One region of the Desulfofundulus luciae genome, then DNA from elsewhere that is predicted to be linked to it. Evidence: riboswitches for the same ligand, from Rfam matches in the RefSeq annotation. Region 1 holds a riboswitch; each other region holds the start of a gene.
The links. Region 1 has a riboswitch for cobalamin ahead of J2Z49_RS14800 (ISLre2 family transposase). Riboswitches for the same ligand answer to the same signal wherever they lie in the genome.
Positions count from the first base shown of each region.

Region 1 (5,401 bases):
CCGTTTTGTACCAATTTTTCACATTTTTTAATGAGTTCTTCTCGCTGGTTATCATTGAGGGGCTGTTCTCCTTCCTGAAAGCAATTTATTTCTCCATTTCTCATAATAACGAGCCATAATTTCTCGAGCGTCAAAACCTTACTAATTAAGGCTGCAGTGTTGTTTAATGTATCTTCCAGATCAAATACTTTCTTCAAAAATATGTTTGCTTGGGCTAGAATACTTAATTTTTCCAGATTAATTAGCAGCATTCTAAGAAGCTTTTCTCTTTGAGTAACATCCATTGTCAGCATTAGCATCCCACTGTAGCAACCTTTTTCATCTGCTATTTTTATATATTTATTTTCAATGTATCTGCCTTTTCTTGCCATTAACCGCTCCCACCCATTTGCCTGGCCACTTTTGACTTTGGCAAGCTTTTCTTTAACCACTATTCTTCTGTGGGGGCGTTGTATATCAATTATGGTTTTGCCTATCAATTCACCCGGTTCTACATCTCTTAATTTTGCTGCAAAATTGTTGCAAAAGAGGATACGATCATCCCTGTCTATCAATATTATTCCTATATCAGGCAACTGATCTAAAATTTCTTCCCAATTAATTTCGAGTTCACTATCTTCGTTAATAATAAATTTGCTGTAGTTTTTGTTACTGTTTTCTACGCTAAGGGGAAAGTACGTAGGATGATAATGATGTTTATAAAAATCTGGCGCTATGGATATAAACATATCTACCAATCGACCGTCCAGATGAGTGTTTTTGCTTTTTATTAGTTCTTCAATTGCTTCTTCAAAACTTAATATTTTTTTATAGGGCCGGAAAGATACCAGGGCGTCAAAACAATCACCGATGCTGACGATTCTTGCAGACAACGGTATATCTTCCCCGGACAACCCCTCTAAATATCCACTGCCATCGTACCTTTCGTGGTGATAACGAATAGCATCAGCAACCATATGGAAAAGCTTGGAATCATTCAGTAAATTAATGCCATTAACAGGATGCCTTTTAATTACAGACCATTCTTCTTTATTTAGTTTGCCAGGTTTGTATAAAATCTTTGGCGATATGTTAATTTTGCCTATGTCATGGAGTAATGCACCTAGAGTTAAACGCAAACACTCTTGTTCCGGCAAGCCCATTTTAGTAGCCAAAAGGTAGGTACAACAGGATACATTTACACAATGACAGTAAACTGAATAGTATTTATGTTTTAGAGCCAGGTAAAGAGTATCCGCAATCGGGTCGCCGGTAATGATTGATTCTAATGAACTTAGCAATTTTTCATCATAAGGCATTTTTAACACGGACACGGTAAGTGTCACCTTCCTATACCTGTCCACCGCTCACCAAAATTACTGCCAAATCCATCCGGGAGCGGTTAAAACCCCTTTGGGGGATAGGGATTTGCCTTCCTCTGGCCGGTCAGGCGCTTAAATATTGCCGGAGTCTATTGAGCCACCTGCGGGGTTCGCGGCCGCCAAGGCTCCCTTAACTGCGCCGCCTTTTAGGTCCTCTTGAGCTTACCAGGAAACAAGCTAGCAAATAAGGGTAGAAAGATTGGGCCGGGCAAGTTCCCGTAAAACATACTTAATCCACCGCCGGTCCGCAAAAGGACCCTTTAATGCCGGTAAAAACGCCTGCAGCCACTTTTCCACATCCTCGGCTTTTTGTTTTTCCACTGGCTTTAATTGCGCCAATTCCCTCAACTTCCGGTGTTCCACCGGCCAGCAAAAAACATATTTGCTAAGCTCCCCCTTTGCCATTACGACCAAAATCCGGGGTATTCGGCCCGCCCAACCAGCACAAAGAAAACCCCCCAACCTGGTGCCGGGGGGTAATGTAACTGCGTGAACACAAAAAGGACATGCTCCACCGCTCCCCCCGTACAGATAATGAGGAGTGGAATAGGCATGCCCTCTGCTGTCCTCAGGTCATGGCCCCCTCAAGTCACCCAAAGCTTCTTTAAATAAGTTGAAGGGGCTCCCCAGACAGTGGACCATATCACCCCTTTAAGCCTTATCCCTCAGGATAAAGCACCTATTCCTGCAATCTGGCATTTTTAAAACACTAAAAACCCCTGCATGTCCGGGTGCAGGGGTAAAAGCATACTACTTAAGTTCTTTCACCTCCCCATGGACCGTAGGTACAAGCGGTGAAAAGGAACGGGCAGGTTTCCTGGCTCATGGATCACTGCCCCACCACGCCTTCCCAGCCCGGCACTTACCGATGACAACGATTGAACCCTGCTGTTACATCATTCAGTGCTGAACAAGCGTGCCATTGGATGTAACAGCTCACCAGTTAGTTTGGGCCAGTGGTTTTGTGTGGCGGACTCCCCATTCACAGTGGCGGCCCCGCGTCAGATTTTCACTGACTTCCCTCTATCCTTGCCTTTTGCGGCAGGGAGCACCCGTTCACTTTATTTAATTGCCTAAATTATAACACAGCAGGCATATGTTGTCCAGATTCGATATTTTCGTATAAAATCCGCGTCAAGATTCAGCAGGTATCTACACCGGTTCCCCCGTACCGGAATCATCACCCGGGTGACAATTTCACCCGCCCTTCCCGGGACCTTTCTTTTCTGACCCCTCCCACCCATCGCCGGGTGCCCGGACGGCAGTTGGTCCAACCGGAATGGCTGCCCCCTGGCCAGCTCCTCCCGGGTAGCGCTTGACAAAAAAATCATAATGCTATACAGTGAATCTAAAGTTTATTTTGTGATGCCAGCTTCATACATATTTACTTTTAATTACATATTTACCTGGAGGCTACAATGAAAAAGGATAAACTTTCCAGAAGAGAGCGGGAACAACTGCAGCGCCGGGCGGAAATCCTGCAGGCTGCGCTGGAGTTATTCTCGCAAAAGGGTTATCATAACGTTTCCATGCACGAAATAGCCGCACGGGCAGAATTTGCCGTGGGCACTCTTTACAAGTTCTTCAAAAATAAGGAGGAGCTGTATAAAGAGATTTTAATGCAGACGGCAATGCTGTTTTATTCTGCGTTATCGAAAGCGCTGGAAGAAAAGGGGGACGAATATGCCAGGGTAAAAAACTTTCTAAAAACAAAATGTAAACTTTTTATGGAAAACATCCTGTCGGTGCGGCTTTACTTTTCAGTGTCGGGTGCCGGCGTGAGCTTTAACGTCAGGAGGGGGTTAGAAACTGAGCTGCGCAGTTTCTATGACCAGCTAATCCAGAAGCTGGCTGCTGTTTTTGAAAAAGGCATTCAAAAGAAGATTTTCCGCCCGCTTGACCCGTATTACCTGGCCCTGGCCCTTGACAGTATAAGCAATGCCTTTCTTTTTTGCTGGATGGAAGACCCCGGTAGACATCCTGTTGACACAGACCTGATCGAGAAAATCTTCTTTGAACGAATATATCTGTTACACAGCTAAGGAGTTTTATGGCCGCGCCGAAGAGGGAGTGGCGCGCGGCCCCGGAGGAAACGCACCCACGGTGAATTTAACCGGATGGCGGCCAGCTTCCCCTGCACGAAGGTGCCGGAGGGGATCTTGCGCCGGGCAGCGAAGGAGGTTATCGTTTTGGAAGACAAGGTGGCTCTCAAAAGCAAAACAGGGATCATCACTGCTTTTATCTTGATCTTGCTCTTTGTTGGGTTTGCTGCCTTTAATTACGTTCGGCATAGTGAAAAGGAAAAGATTACTGTTAACAAAACGGAAACCGTACCCGTACAGGTGGCCGAAGCAAGATTAACGAACCTGCAACGGGTACTGGAACTGACAGGAGAAATCAAACCGGCAGCCGTGGTAGACGTTCACCCCAAGATTGGGGGGGAGATTATTGAGAAAATATACGTAGAAACCGGCGATTACGTTAAAAAAGGAGACCTGATAGCTGTTTTGGAAGATGATATCATAAAAGCCCAGCTTGAAGAGGCAACGGCAGGCCTGGCTGCAGCGGAGGCCGGGTTAAGGCAGAGCGAGGCGAATCTGGAACTGTTAGAAAAAGACCGCCTGCGTGTGGAAAATCTTTACCAGGCAAATGCTGTATCCAAACAGGAACTGGATCATATAAATGCCCAGTACAGGGCTGCCGTTGAATCAAAGAAACTCGCGGGCGCGCAAGTTGAAAAGGCGAAGGCAGTTTTAAACCAGCTGCAGGTACTTTACCGCGAGTACAGTATATATGCACCCATTTCGGGATTTGTAGCCGCCCGTTACGTGGAGCAGGGGAACCGGACAGATACGGCGAAACCGGTGATTCGCATTTCCCGGGAAGATGAGCTGAAAATCGTCTGCAGCATAACGGAAAAAGACTTCCCCCATCTCAAAAAGGGGATAGAAGCAGAAGTAACCGTAGATGCTTTTCCCGGAAAAGTTTTTAAAGGGGTTGTCTCGGTTATCAGCCCGACCATCGACCCGGCTACCCGGACAGCCGGGATTGAAATACATATCCCCAATAAGGAGTATAAGCTTCGTTCCGGCATGTTTGCCCATATTAAATTATATTTAGGCGAACGGAAAGCCCTGGCAGTTCCCACCGAATCCCTGAATAAAATGCCGGGAACGGGAAGCTATTTTGTATATATCGTTAAAGATAACAAAGCAATCTTAAAAAACGTAAAAACGGGCATCAGTCAGGGTAATATTACCGAGATAACCGATGGTTTAACTGAAAAAGATCTGGTCGTTACCAGAGGGCAGAACCGGCTTTATGACGGTGCACGCGTTTCTATAGAAGAAAGAGGTGCTGCGGGCAGTGAGGCTTCCTGAGTTCTCTGTTAAACAGCCGGTGGCCACTTTAATGCTTTTCCTGGCCGTAATTATTCTGGGAGCACTTTCTCTAACCAGGCTCCCCATCGATCTGCTTCCGGACATCGAACCGCCGGTGGTAAGTGTCCTGACCGCCTGGCCGGGAGCCAGCGCTTCCGATGTGGAAACGGAAATCACCAAGCACATTGAAGATCAGCTCAATATGGTAAACAACCTGGATACGCTCACCTCCAGGTCCATGGATAATCTCTCCCTGGTATCCTGTAAGTTTGAGTGGGGCACGGATCTGGAGGAAGCTACCAACGACATACGGGACAAGCTGGATCTGGCCAAAAGGAAACTGCCGGGCGATGCAGAAGAACCGGTAATTTTTAAGTTCAGCAGCGCCAGCATCCCCATCCTGGTCATGACCGTCACCGGGGATACCAGCTGGCCGAGGCTTTATTATCTGACCGAGAAAAAGATTGCCGACGAATTAAAACGCGTTCCGGGAGTTGGTGCCATTCAACTGTACGGAGGTATGGAGAGGCAAATAAATGTTCATTTCGATCTTCAAAAAATAGACGGTTATCACCTGAATTTGTTACAAGTAAAACAGGTTCTGGCGGCAGAAAACTTAAACCTGCCGGCCGGCAGTATAAAATCCGGCACGCAGGAATA
Region 1 covers NZ_JAUSUX010000002.1:102,938-108,338, reverse strand. Annotated here, with positions in the region: gene J2Z49_RS01985 (diguanylate cyclase) at 1-1,313, opposite strand, end outside; partial or broken gene J2Z49_RS14800 (ISLre2 family transposase) at 1,539-1,688, opposite strand; cobalamin riboswitch at 2,152-2,432, opposite strand; gene J2Z49_RS01975 (TetR/AcrR family transcriptional regulator) at 2,780-3,403, shown strand; gene J2Z49_RS01970 (efflux RND transporter periplasmic adaptor subunit) at 3,479-4,741, shown strand; gene J2Z49_RS01965 (efflux RND transporter permease subunit) at 4,716-5,401, shown strand, end outside.

Region 2 (5,401 bases), on a different contig from region 1:
TGGTCAATAATGCAGGCATGGGAACGGCGCTTGGCCTGGGTGCCTTCCCCGGGATTGTTTACAATATACGGATAAACGTGAGGCAGGTCGTTAATGGCCAGGTCCGGGAAGCAGGCCGCGGAGAGCCCCACCCCTTTGCCGGGAAGCCACTCCAGTGAGCCATGCTTACCAATATGAAAGACAATATCTGCTTGAAAAACATCCCGCAACCACCGGTAATAGGCCAGATAGTGATGTGGCGGGGAAAGATCCGGGCTGTGGTAAATCTTCGACGGGTCTTCCAAAAAGCCGCGCGGGGGCTGTACACCCAGAAACACGTTGCCCAGAAAGATTCCGGGTACCAGCAGGTGCTCACCGTAATAGAAAACCTCTCCCGGCGGCGGCCCCCAGTCCCGCTCCAGGTGTTCCCGGGCGCTGGCCGGAAAGGTGGAATACCACTGCCGGTAGGTGTTTTTATCCACCCGGGCGGCTGACCGTCTCTCTAATTCCCGCGGGTCCAGCCAGCCCCGCTCGTTTGTTAAACCGGCTAAGATTCTTTCCATCAGGGCGGTCCCGTCAGGGGGCAAGTCTTCCACCAGGTAACCGGCTTCCCGCATGGCAAGTAGCAAACGGTGTACGCTGGCCGGCGTATCCAGGCCGAAGGCGTTGCCGATGCGGTCGTTGCGGGGCGGGTAATTGTGCAGGATAATGGCCACTTTTTTCTCCCGGTTGGGCTTGCGCCTCAACCTTGCCCAGCGCAGGGCCAAAGAGGCCACTTTTTGCATTCGTTCGGCAACGGGCACATATTTAATTGGAGCTGCCCCGGTAAGGGGATCTCTTTCCAATTCCTCCCGGGTGGCCACCGGCACGGTAATCAGATCGCCGTCAAACTCCGGCAGGGCCACGCTCATAACCACGTCCAGCGGGCCGAGACCCTGCTGGCTGTTTTCCCATTCGCTACGGGACGCTACGGAAAGGATGGCTTTGATTAAGGGCACACCCAGGCGCAGGTAGAGATCCTTTTCTTCAACCCGGCTGAAGGTTGGCGTGGCCATGGTTTGGGCAAACATGAGAGTGTTTACCACCACATCCACCAGCGGCCGGCCCTGGCGACTGAAGTAATTTTCCACCACCCAGGCTATCCCCCGGCTACCCAGCTCATCGTTTCTGGTTGCATACAGGAATACCGGCAGGGCTACACCACCCTGGTTTTCTATTTGATTGATCAGCTCGTCCACAAAATCGGTGTTGCCGGCTACCCGGTAACTCTGGTAGAAAAGAATGCCCACCACGGGTTTACCTTCCTTTAGTTTTTCCTCAAGAAGAGCCGCCGCCTGGGCCTCACTCTGACACCCCGGGTAGTATAATCCTTCCCAGGGAAGGGGTTTGGGCTCCGGCACAGGGTAAAACTTGCCCAAATAACGGTTAATTGACCAGATGAGTAAATTTTTGAGGTTCTCTTCCCCGCCGTAACTAACATATAACCGGACAAGCCGGTAATCTTCTTCAGAAAGGTTGCTCAAGCCCAGGAGCGCCCGGGTATCATCCCCCACCGAAGGCAGAACGGCCAGAGGTATGGCCTGTTCTCTGGCAAGAGCCGTTACCCGGTCAAAAGAGGGTAAGGAGTCAGGCCCACCCATCAGGTGCAGGATCACCAGGTGGCAGCAGTGAACCGTATCCAGTAACTCTGCTTCCTTTTCCGGGCCGGTTAAATCCCGCTTTGCGTATGCCAGAACCTCCACCAGCGGACCGTATTCCCGGTGCACGCTCCTGACGGCATTACTGAGGCTGCCCAATTCACCCTCAATGGCCGTGTAAAACAATATTCTAAGCTTCATCCCATTCTCGCCCCTCTTCTTAAAAAAGTTTGTAATGTGTCAGGAGGAGGTCATAATCCACCTTTTCCAGGAACTTCTTCTGCCTGGTTTCCTGCGGGTTTAAAAGCATAATGTTGATCCTGTCCTCATTGACAGGAGACACCAGCCGCACGCGCCTTTCAGAGTACCGGGAATAACTGTAAATTAAGCTGCCGCCCAGGGCACAAAAAGAACCACTGGACCCCCACTGGTTGGCCACCACCAGGTGCATTTGTTCGGCTATCCTGGCTTCCCAGATAAACTGGCTTTTTTCATCATTCCAGAGGGCGGGAACGCAGAGCACATCCACCCCCTGTTTGGCCAGACTCTCCAGGCTTTCCGGGAAAAACAGGTCATGCCCCAGTAAAATGCCCACCCTGCCAAAGGGGAGGTCAAAAAAGCAAAAATCTTCCTGCCCGGGGCGAGCCCATTCCCTGTCGGAGGGACTTAAGTGTATCTTTCTGTATTTTCCAAGCAATCCCGCCGGACCGATCAACACGGCAGTGTTAAACAGTTGACTGTCTTCCCTTTCTAACACCCCCATCACCACATACAGGTCCAGCTTTTCTGCCCTCCGGATAACAGCCCCGGTAACAGGGCCGGGAACCGGTTCGGCCAGTTCTTCTGCCTGTGCTGGTTGAGATATGGCCCCTGTTACAGCAAGTTCCGGAAAAACAACCAGGTCGAGCTTCATCCCCCTGCGGGCAGCCAGGTCTGCGGCCTGGTCCAGGAATGACAAAATGCGCCGGATATTTCTCACCGGCTCTCCAGCCTGTGGAGCAAACTGAACAGTGGCTACGGCAAACTCCTTTCCTGCGGACAACCCCAGCAGCGCCTCCGGTTCAAATTGGGAAAAGGTATCCAGCGTTATACCGGCATAGAATTCCGGTCGCCTGTCGCCCAGCAGGACACCGGCCCCGGGGGTAAAAAATCTCCCGTTTTTTAATGGCAACGTGCCATAAAGGATGGTGTCATTAGCAGACTGTACTTCCTTTAAAACGCTACCGTCGGGGCCAATGATGAACGATTGTGACGCATTACAGTTCATGCTTTTATCCTGACCCGTACGGTTACAGGCCAGTACATAAACTCCGTTTTCCAGAGCCCGGGCACGCCAGAAAACTTCCGGCGGGTAGTGATGGGGCGGCCAGTTGGCCGGGATCAGCAGCACCCGGGCACCTTTCAGGGCAGCCATTCGCGCCGCCTTGTACCAGTATGTGTCGGCACAGATGAGCACACCCACTCTACCAAAGCAGGTTTCTGCCACCAGCACGGGCAGGTTACCCCTGGCCGCCCAGAGATTTTCCTTAAAGGCAGGGGCCAGCTTACGGTGCTGACCCATTACCCGGCCGTCCGGGCCAATGAGCACTGCGGTGTTATAATAAATCCCCGATTTTAAATCCACTTCCGGCAGCCCCAGGCAAATGTAGACCCCGTACCGGCGGGCCAGGGCGCCGAACAATTCTGTGGTCGGGCCGGGAACGGTCTCCACAAAGGGGGAAATGTCCCTTCTGCTTTCAAAGGTATAACCCGTGGTGGCCAACTCGGGGTTTATAATGATCCGGGCACCGCCGGCAGCAGCCTCTTCATTTAAGGCCAGCAACCGCCGCAGGTTATGTTCCTTATTTTTCCACTTGATGGCTGCATGGATTAAAGCCACCCTGACTTCTTCCGGCATCTTTAACACCTCATCAAGAAACTCCTTTTCCACCCGGAAATTTCCGACCGTCCGGCCAGATATAATGCCGGGGTTCCTCCTGGCAATTAAAAACGGGCAATCAAAAACCCCCGCTACGCATAAAGCGGGGGTAGGGAAAATCAGACCTACCACATCCCTATCCGCGTAGGCAGCATGGTGAAAAAACGGGGCAGGTCTCCTGGCTCGGGTTCATCGGAACTCCACGTCTTCCCATCCAGCACTCACCAATGAACCGTAACATCCAATGGCACGCTTGACAAATAATGAAAACATAGCTTAAGGTTTCATCAATATCATCGGTGAGTGCTGGACAGTGACATTATGTGGGTTCCTTCCCCCTCACAGTGGCGGGACCGCGCCGGATTTGCACCGGCTTCCCTTTTCAGCCTGGCCCCCATCAGAGAAGCAGGACACCCCGTCCACATTATTTAACTGTTAAAAACACAAAAGGTCTTTCCCATTCCGGGGCAGACCTTCGTGGCCAGCATTTCCATTCATACCGGAATTATTTAAAATGAAAATTTCTACTTTGGGATGACTTCTATATCCAACGACCAAATCCTCCTTTAGAAAAAAATTTTTTCGGAGAAGGTTACTATTCAGTCCACCTCATGCAATCCCTGCATGCAGGCCGTCCTTCTTCAAAGATAGTATAACCGACTTTACGCCCCAAATGTGAAATACATTGATCATCAAATTTTTTGATGGTATATTTTAGTTGGGAAGACAGGTGATGTGATGAATAATAACGAGCAGTTGCTCACTGAAAAAATTGCCGATGCAATCTGGCAAATCTGGCGTTGCTGGCGTTTGACGTCCCACCCGGTAAAACAGGGTAAGATTACACCCGAGCAGTACTGGGTTTTGCACATCCTGCACCGGTTTGGGCCACAGCGGATCAAAGACATTGCCGTGCGCATGGGTACCGGCTCAAGCTCGGTGACCATCACTGTCAAGCGACTGGAGCGCATCCTGCTTACCACTCACTATATGGAAGAGGCCGATACAGTCTGTAATCGAATTGGCATACTTAATCGTGGCGAAATGGTGGTTACCGGTACGCCGGCAGAATTAAAGGCAATGACGGGTAACCCCGGTGCTTCCATGGATGATGTATTTACTTATTTTACCGGTAATTTTTTGGATGCAGGGGGAGATTTTCGTGGAATCAGACAGGTTCGCCACATCAGTCGCCGCCTCGGTTGAACCGGCGGCAAAATCAGGCAGCACAGTGCTGCAGGCACTAACAGACATGCTGGTCATCGTCGAAATGGAACTGCGCAAGCTGCGCCACGAACCGACCGAGCTGTTCACCCGGGCCGTGCAGCCTGTGCTCTGGCTGCTGATTTTCGGCCAGGCTTTCAGCAAGGTACGCGATTTGACACAGGCGGGGTAACTTACCAGACTTATATGACCCCCGGCATTCTCTCGCAGTCGGTGATGTTTACAGCCATCTTCTTTGGTCTTTCGACTATCTGGGAAAGAGATATGGGTATACTGCAAAAGTTTCTGGCCATGCCCATACCCCGGGTGGCGCTGGTGCTGGGCAAAGCTCTGGCAGCCGGAGTGCGTGCCTTAAGCCAGGTAACCATTATTTTTCTGCTTGCGTCCATAACCGGCATACCCCTGCACTGGCACCCGGCCCTCCTGTCAGCAGCCGCCGGTGTGGTCATACTGGGAGCCGTATTTTTTGCCACCCTGTCCATGATTATTGCAGCCATTGTTAAAACCCGTGAACGTTTCATGGGTATCGGCCAGTTAATCACCATGCCCTTGTTTTTTGCTTCCAACGCGCTGTATCCCATCTCCATCATGCCCGACTGGCTGCGCGTGGTGGCATCGGTCAACCCGCTAAGCTATATGGTGG
Region 2 covers NZ_JAUSUX010000015.1:44,012-49,412, reverse strand. Annotated here, with positions in the region: gene cobN (cobaltochelatase subunit CobN) at 1-1,817, opposite strand, end outside; gene J2Z49_RS09870 (carbon-nitrogen hydrolase family protein) at 1,837-3,546, opposite strand; cobalamin riboswitch at 3,686-3,967, opposite strand; gene J2Z49_RS09865 (MarR family transcriptional regulator) at 4,273-4,740, shown strand; gene J2Z49_RS09860 (hypothetical protein) at 4,697-4,930, shown strand; gene J2Z49_RS09855 (ABC transporter permease) at 4,945-5,401, shown strand, end outside.
Region 2: another riboswitch for cobalamin. It lies ahead of J2Z49_RS09870 (carbon-nitrogen hydrolase family protein); the one in region 1 lies ahead of J2Z49_RS14800 (ISLre2 family transposase).

Region 3 (5,401 bases), on a different contig from region 1:
GGGAGGAAGAGCATGATGAATGGCAGAACGGTGAAAAGATACAGGGAGGGAAACATTACCGCTGCCTTTGGTGCCGACCTGTTGCTCCAGGGCACTACCGCCATCCCGAATCTTTTACTCCGGTTGTACCGTCACCTTGATATAAACGACGAAGAAATGATTCTTCTCATTCAGCTTCTCCGGTTGCAGGTAGAGGAAAAGAACCTGTTTCCTTCCGCCTCCACCCTGGCGGCATGCACGGCCCAGGATGTAACCCGGGTGCAACAAAACCTGAACAGGTTAATAGAAAAGGAAGTGCTGGCCGTAACGCAGTATTATGACGAAAGTAAAGATCAGATCCTCAGTGGATATGACTTTGAACCGCTGTTAGAAAAGCTCTCGGAGATCTGGGCCAGCATCAGGGTCAAGGAAATTGAACGTACCCGCAGCCTGCTGGAAAAAAGGCCTTTAGAGACAAAGGCGCAAGAATTTGCCCTGCTCATCCGGGCCTTTGAACAGGAATTCGGTCGGCCTGTTTCCCCCATGGAGGTCGAACAGATCCGCCAGTGGACCGAGGAACTGGATCCCACGCTGGTCTTGGAAGCTTTACGCCGGGCCGTCCTGATGGGCAAGCATAATTTCAAGTATATTGATAGTATTATTCTGGAATGGAAGAAGAACAACCTGCGTACCGTTGAGGAAATAAACGCCTATGACGCACAATTTAAGAAACGGCGTTCAGGTAAACAGCCCCCCTCAAAGGTGGATGAACGGAAGAAAGCACTTTTGAAAACGCTATACCTCAGTTAATTAGAAAGGATGCCGGCCAGTGAAGGCCTGTCCTGTATGTGAGGATCGGGGTGTGGTGATCAAAAACAACGTGGCCGTTCCCTGCCCGTGTAACAAGCAGAGGGCCCTGGTTAACCGTTTTAAAGAAGCAGGGTTACCGGAAGGTTTACGTAACCACACCTTTGACAAATTTAACTTTAAGTATTATTCGCGATTGCGGGTAGATCCGGAACGCAAAATCACTTATTACGAATCGGCCCGGCGCACCTTTCAGGCGGCGCAAGACTTCGTTCGTAATTTTAAGAACGACCGGCATATCGATGGTCTGTTGATTACCGGCCCCGTGGGCAGTGGAAAAACATTCCTGGCCGCCTGCATAGCCAACGCCCTGTTGGAAACCGAAGTGCTGTTATTGTTTGTGGTTGTACCGGACTTGCTAGATCGCCTGCGTTCAACTTATGACCAGAACCGCCAGGGTGCAGATTATTCGGAAAAGGATCTCCTGGATGCGGCAAGGGAAGTGCCCCTTTTGTTTTTAGACGATCTGGGAGCCCATAATTATACCGAATGGACCAAAAATAAACTTTATTCGATCTTAAATTACCGCGTCAACCATCGTCTCCCCGTAATCATTACCACCAACATCAGCCTGGAAGATTTAGGCGAGTATTTGGGAGAAAGAACCACTTCCCGCATTTGCCAGATGTGCTGGCCTTACCGGTTACCGGTTGAAGATGACATTCGCATGGTCCAGCGCAGGGAAAGGCTCCGGGAAGGTTAAAAACTAAATATGTGCGGGGCAGGTCCCCAACGGGGGATAATAGGGAAGACCGGGGAGCAGGTGGACCTGCTTAAGCCGGCGCGGTCCCGCCACTGTAACCGGGGAGGAACCCGCAAGGTGCCACTGGCCTAGCACTCACTGATGAGCTGCTACATCCAATGGGACGCTTGTTCATAACGACACGGTTTAACGATGTCACTGGTGAGTGCTGGACCGGGAAGGCGCGGGCATCCAAAGATCCGGAAGCCAGGAGACCTGCCTGCCCCTTTCACTGGAACATGTCCTTTACCAAAGGGCAAAAAGCCAGTGGCAGGCCTTTCTATCTTCGCGCGAAAGATAGCAGGCGTAAAGACTCTCCACACGCCCCTACTTTTGCCGGGCGTGTTTTTTTCAGGGGGAAACAAGGTGGCTAAGCCTTTACGAAACGGGATTACGACAGGAGCCTGTGCCGCTGCGGCTGCCCGGGCTGCCACGGAGTTGCTTTTTCACGGTATAAAACCTGATCAGGTTACTTTGGTCAACCCCATGGGCCAGCCCTTAACGGTGCCCATTCACCAGGTAGAGGCAATACCTGGCGGTACCAGGGCAGTGGTGATTAAAGACGGAGGGGATGATCCCGACGTTACTCATGGTCTGCCCGTTGTGGTCGAAGCCCGCCCCGCCCCAGAGGGAATTCGCCTGTACGGGGGGCCTGGAGTAGGGCGGGTAACCAAACCGGGGCTGGCGGTGGCCGTAGGCGAACCGGCCATTAACCCCGTTCCCCGGCAAATGATTAAGGAGGCTGTGGCCGGCGTTCTCCCTCCCGGATGGGGAGTGGAACTAATGATCAGCGTACCCGGGGGGGAATTGGTAGCCAGGCGCACCCTGAACCCCCGTCTGGGAATTGTGGGGGGGATATCCATACTGGGAACCACAGGCATAGTCCGGCCCATGTCCGAGGAAGCGTTTAAGGATTCCCTGCTGCCCCTTCTGGATATGGCCAGGGCAGCAGGCTTTGATCAGGTGGTTCTTACCCCGGGACGATTGGGAATCCAGACAGCGGTGGATAGATACGGATTCCCGGCCGAAGCTGTGGTGGAAATGAGCAATTTCGTAGGTTTTATGCTGGAAAACTGTGTGGAAAAAGGCTTTTCCGGCGTTTTGCTCTGGGGGCACCACGGAAAGCTTTTAAAGGTGGCTGCCGGCATTTTTCATACCCACAGCCGGGTTGCCGACGCCCGGCGGGAAACCCTGGCCAGTCACGCCGCCCTGATGGGTGCAGACAGGGGCCTCATCGCACGCATTATGGAAGCCAGCACCATTGAAAGTGTGGTAGAGTTGCTGACGGAACACAATTTCCTGTCTGTTTACCACCAACTGGCCTGCCGGGCCAGCCAGCGGGCCATGGAGTACGTCCACCACCGTTTAAAGGTGGGAACAGTCTTTTTGACCCTGGATGGCAAAATCCTCGGTTGGGACCGTCAGGCACGGGAAATCGGGAGGGCGCTGGGATGCCGCGAATTAAGGTAATTGGCGTAGGACCGGGCAACCTGGATTATCTCACCCCTGCCGCTCAAAGAGCTTTGGCCAGCGCCCGGGTACTGGTAGGCGGCCAGCGCCACCTGTCCTATCTGGCCCGGGAGGAACAGAAAACTTTTGTAATTAAAAATAATCTTGCGGCCATGGTGGATTTCATCCGCTCACACCGGGAGGAAAAGGTAGCCGTTTTAGCTTCAGGTGATCCTGGACTGTATGGAATTTTGAATTACCTGCGCCAATATTTCACCCCGGAGGAATTGGAGGTCATCCCCGGAATCAGTTCGGTGCAACTGGCCTTTGCCCGCCTGGCCATGCCCTGGCATGATGCGCTGATCTTGAGTGCTCACGGAAGGCCCGTCGAGGACCTGGTTAATCTGGTGCGCTACCAGGGGAAGATAGCCCTCCTCACCGGCCCGGGAGCTCCACCCAACCACATCGCCAGCCTGCTCGTGAAGGCGGAAATAGCTGATCGAAAAGTTTTTTGTTGTTGTAACCTGGGTTATCCAGAGGAGGAAATCCTGGAAACCACACCCGGTGAACTGGCCCGCCGGGACTTTTCCGGGCAAAATAATTGCGTTATGGTGATCATTGATGAAAAAAGCTTGGCCCTATGTGACTCCGGGGATTCCCGATGACCTGTTTATCCGGGGGAGTATCCCCATGACCAAGGAAGAAATTCGCGCCGTCACCCTGGCCAAGGCCCGGCTGGGACCGGGCCAGGTGGTGTGGGATATTGGCAGTGGCACCGGCTCCATTGCCATCGAAGCAGCCCGGCTAATCGGTGACGGCATCGTTTATGCCGTAGAGCAAAAGCCCGCGGCACTGGAGCTGATCCGGGAAAACATGCGTCGCTTTGCCCAGAAGAACATCCAGGTGGTGGAAGGCCGTGCCCCTGAGGCACTGCTCCAGCTCCCGCCCCCCCACCGGGTATTTATCGGCGGCTCGGGCGGCCAGTTAGGGGAGATAGTCCAGTTGCTGGCGGAAAGGCTTGCTCCGGGGGCAAGACTGGTCATCAACGCCCTGACCCTGGAAACACTAACCCGGGCCCTCACTTTGCTAGGCCCTCCCTGGGAAAAAGAGGTGGTGCAGGTTTCCGTAACCCGCACGGTATCCCGGGGCCATTATCATCTGATGCATGCTTTAAACCCTGTGTGGATCATCACTGCCCAAAAGGAGGGGGGTGAGGGTGTTGGGTAAGTTTTACGGCATCGGCGTTGGTCCCGGGGATCCGGAGCTGCTCACCCTGAAGGCCTACCGTGTTTTACAAGAAGTGGATGTAGTGTGTGTACCCAAATCGGCCTCCGACCGGGAAAGCCTGGCCCTGTCTATCATCAACAAGGTTATCAAGCGCCAGTTTACAACCATGGAGTTATCCTTTCCCATGTCCCGGGATCGCCAAATACTCGAAGAGCACTGGGCCATGGCCGGTGAAATGGTGGCCCAGCTGGTACGGGAGGGGCAGAAGGTAGCCTTTGTCACCATCGGTGACCCGATGTTTTACAGTACCTATGGCTACGTACGGGCTTACCTGCAAAAAAATTATCCCGACCTGCCCGTGGAAACCATTCCGGGGATCACCGCCATGAGCGCCTGTGCGGCCGCGCTGGAAGAACCACTGGCCACAGGGGAAGAGAACCTAGCCGTAATACCAGCGGCCTATAACCTAAAGCGCCTGGAAGAGGTGTTGGACAACTTTGACAACGTGGTACTCATGAAGGTAAACCGTTATTTCGATCGGGTGTTGGAACTCTTACGGGATAAGGGTTTAACCGAACGAGCCGCCCTGGTGAGCCGCTGCGGTTACCCCGATCAAATGGTAAGCCGGAAGGTCACCGATCTGGCCGGCAAGAAGCTTGATTACATGTCGATCCTGGTCATCCACAAGGGAGGCCGTTAACAAGGGGGACGCAAAAGTGATTTACTTTATTGGTGCCGGACCGGGAGATCCCGAATTGATTACCGTTAAGGGAGCAAAGTTGCTGCAGGAGGCCGATGTAGTCATTTATGCCGGCTCCCTGGTAAATCCGAAAATACTGGAATATTGCCGCCCCGGAGTAGAGATATACAACAGCGCCACCATGACCCGGGATGAGGTGCTGGCCGTGATGCGCCGGGCACACCAGGAGCAATTAACTGTAGCCCGGGTACATACCGGTGACCCCGCTTTGTACGGGGCCATCCAGGAGCAAATGGATGCCCTAGCAGCCCTGGGCATACCTTTTAAGGTTGTGCCGGGAGTGAGCTCCTTTCTAGCTGCTGCGGCCGCCATCCCCCACGAACTGACCCTGCCGGGGGTAACCCAGACCGTGATCCTTACCCGGCTGGAAGGGCGCA
Region 3 covers NZ_JAUSUX010000027.1:8,912-14,312, reverse strand. Annotated here, with positions in the region: gene J2Z49_RS12645 (DnaD domain-containing protein) at 13-789, shown strand; gene J2Z49_RS12640 (ATP-binding protein) at 809-1,549, shown strand; cobalamin riboswitch at 1,553-1,826, shown strand; gene cbiD (cobalt-precorrin-5B (C(1))-methyltransferase CbiD) at 1,955-3,058, shown strand; gene cbiE (precorrin-6y C5,15-methyltransferase (decarboxylating) subunit CbiE) at 3,040-3,702, shown strand; gene cbiT (precorrin-6Y C5,15-methyltransferase (decarboxylating) subunit CbiT) at 3,659-4,264, shown strand; gene cobI (precorrin-2 C(20)-methyltransferase) at 4,254-4,964, shown strand; gene cobM (precorrin-4 C(11)-methyltransferase) at 4,981-5,401, shown strand, end outside.
Region 3: another riboswitch for cobalamin. It lies ahead of cbiD (cobalt-precorrin-5B (C(1))-methyltransferase CbiD); the one in region 1 lies ahead of J2Z49_RS14800 (ISLre2 family transposase).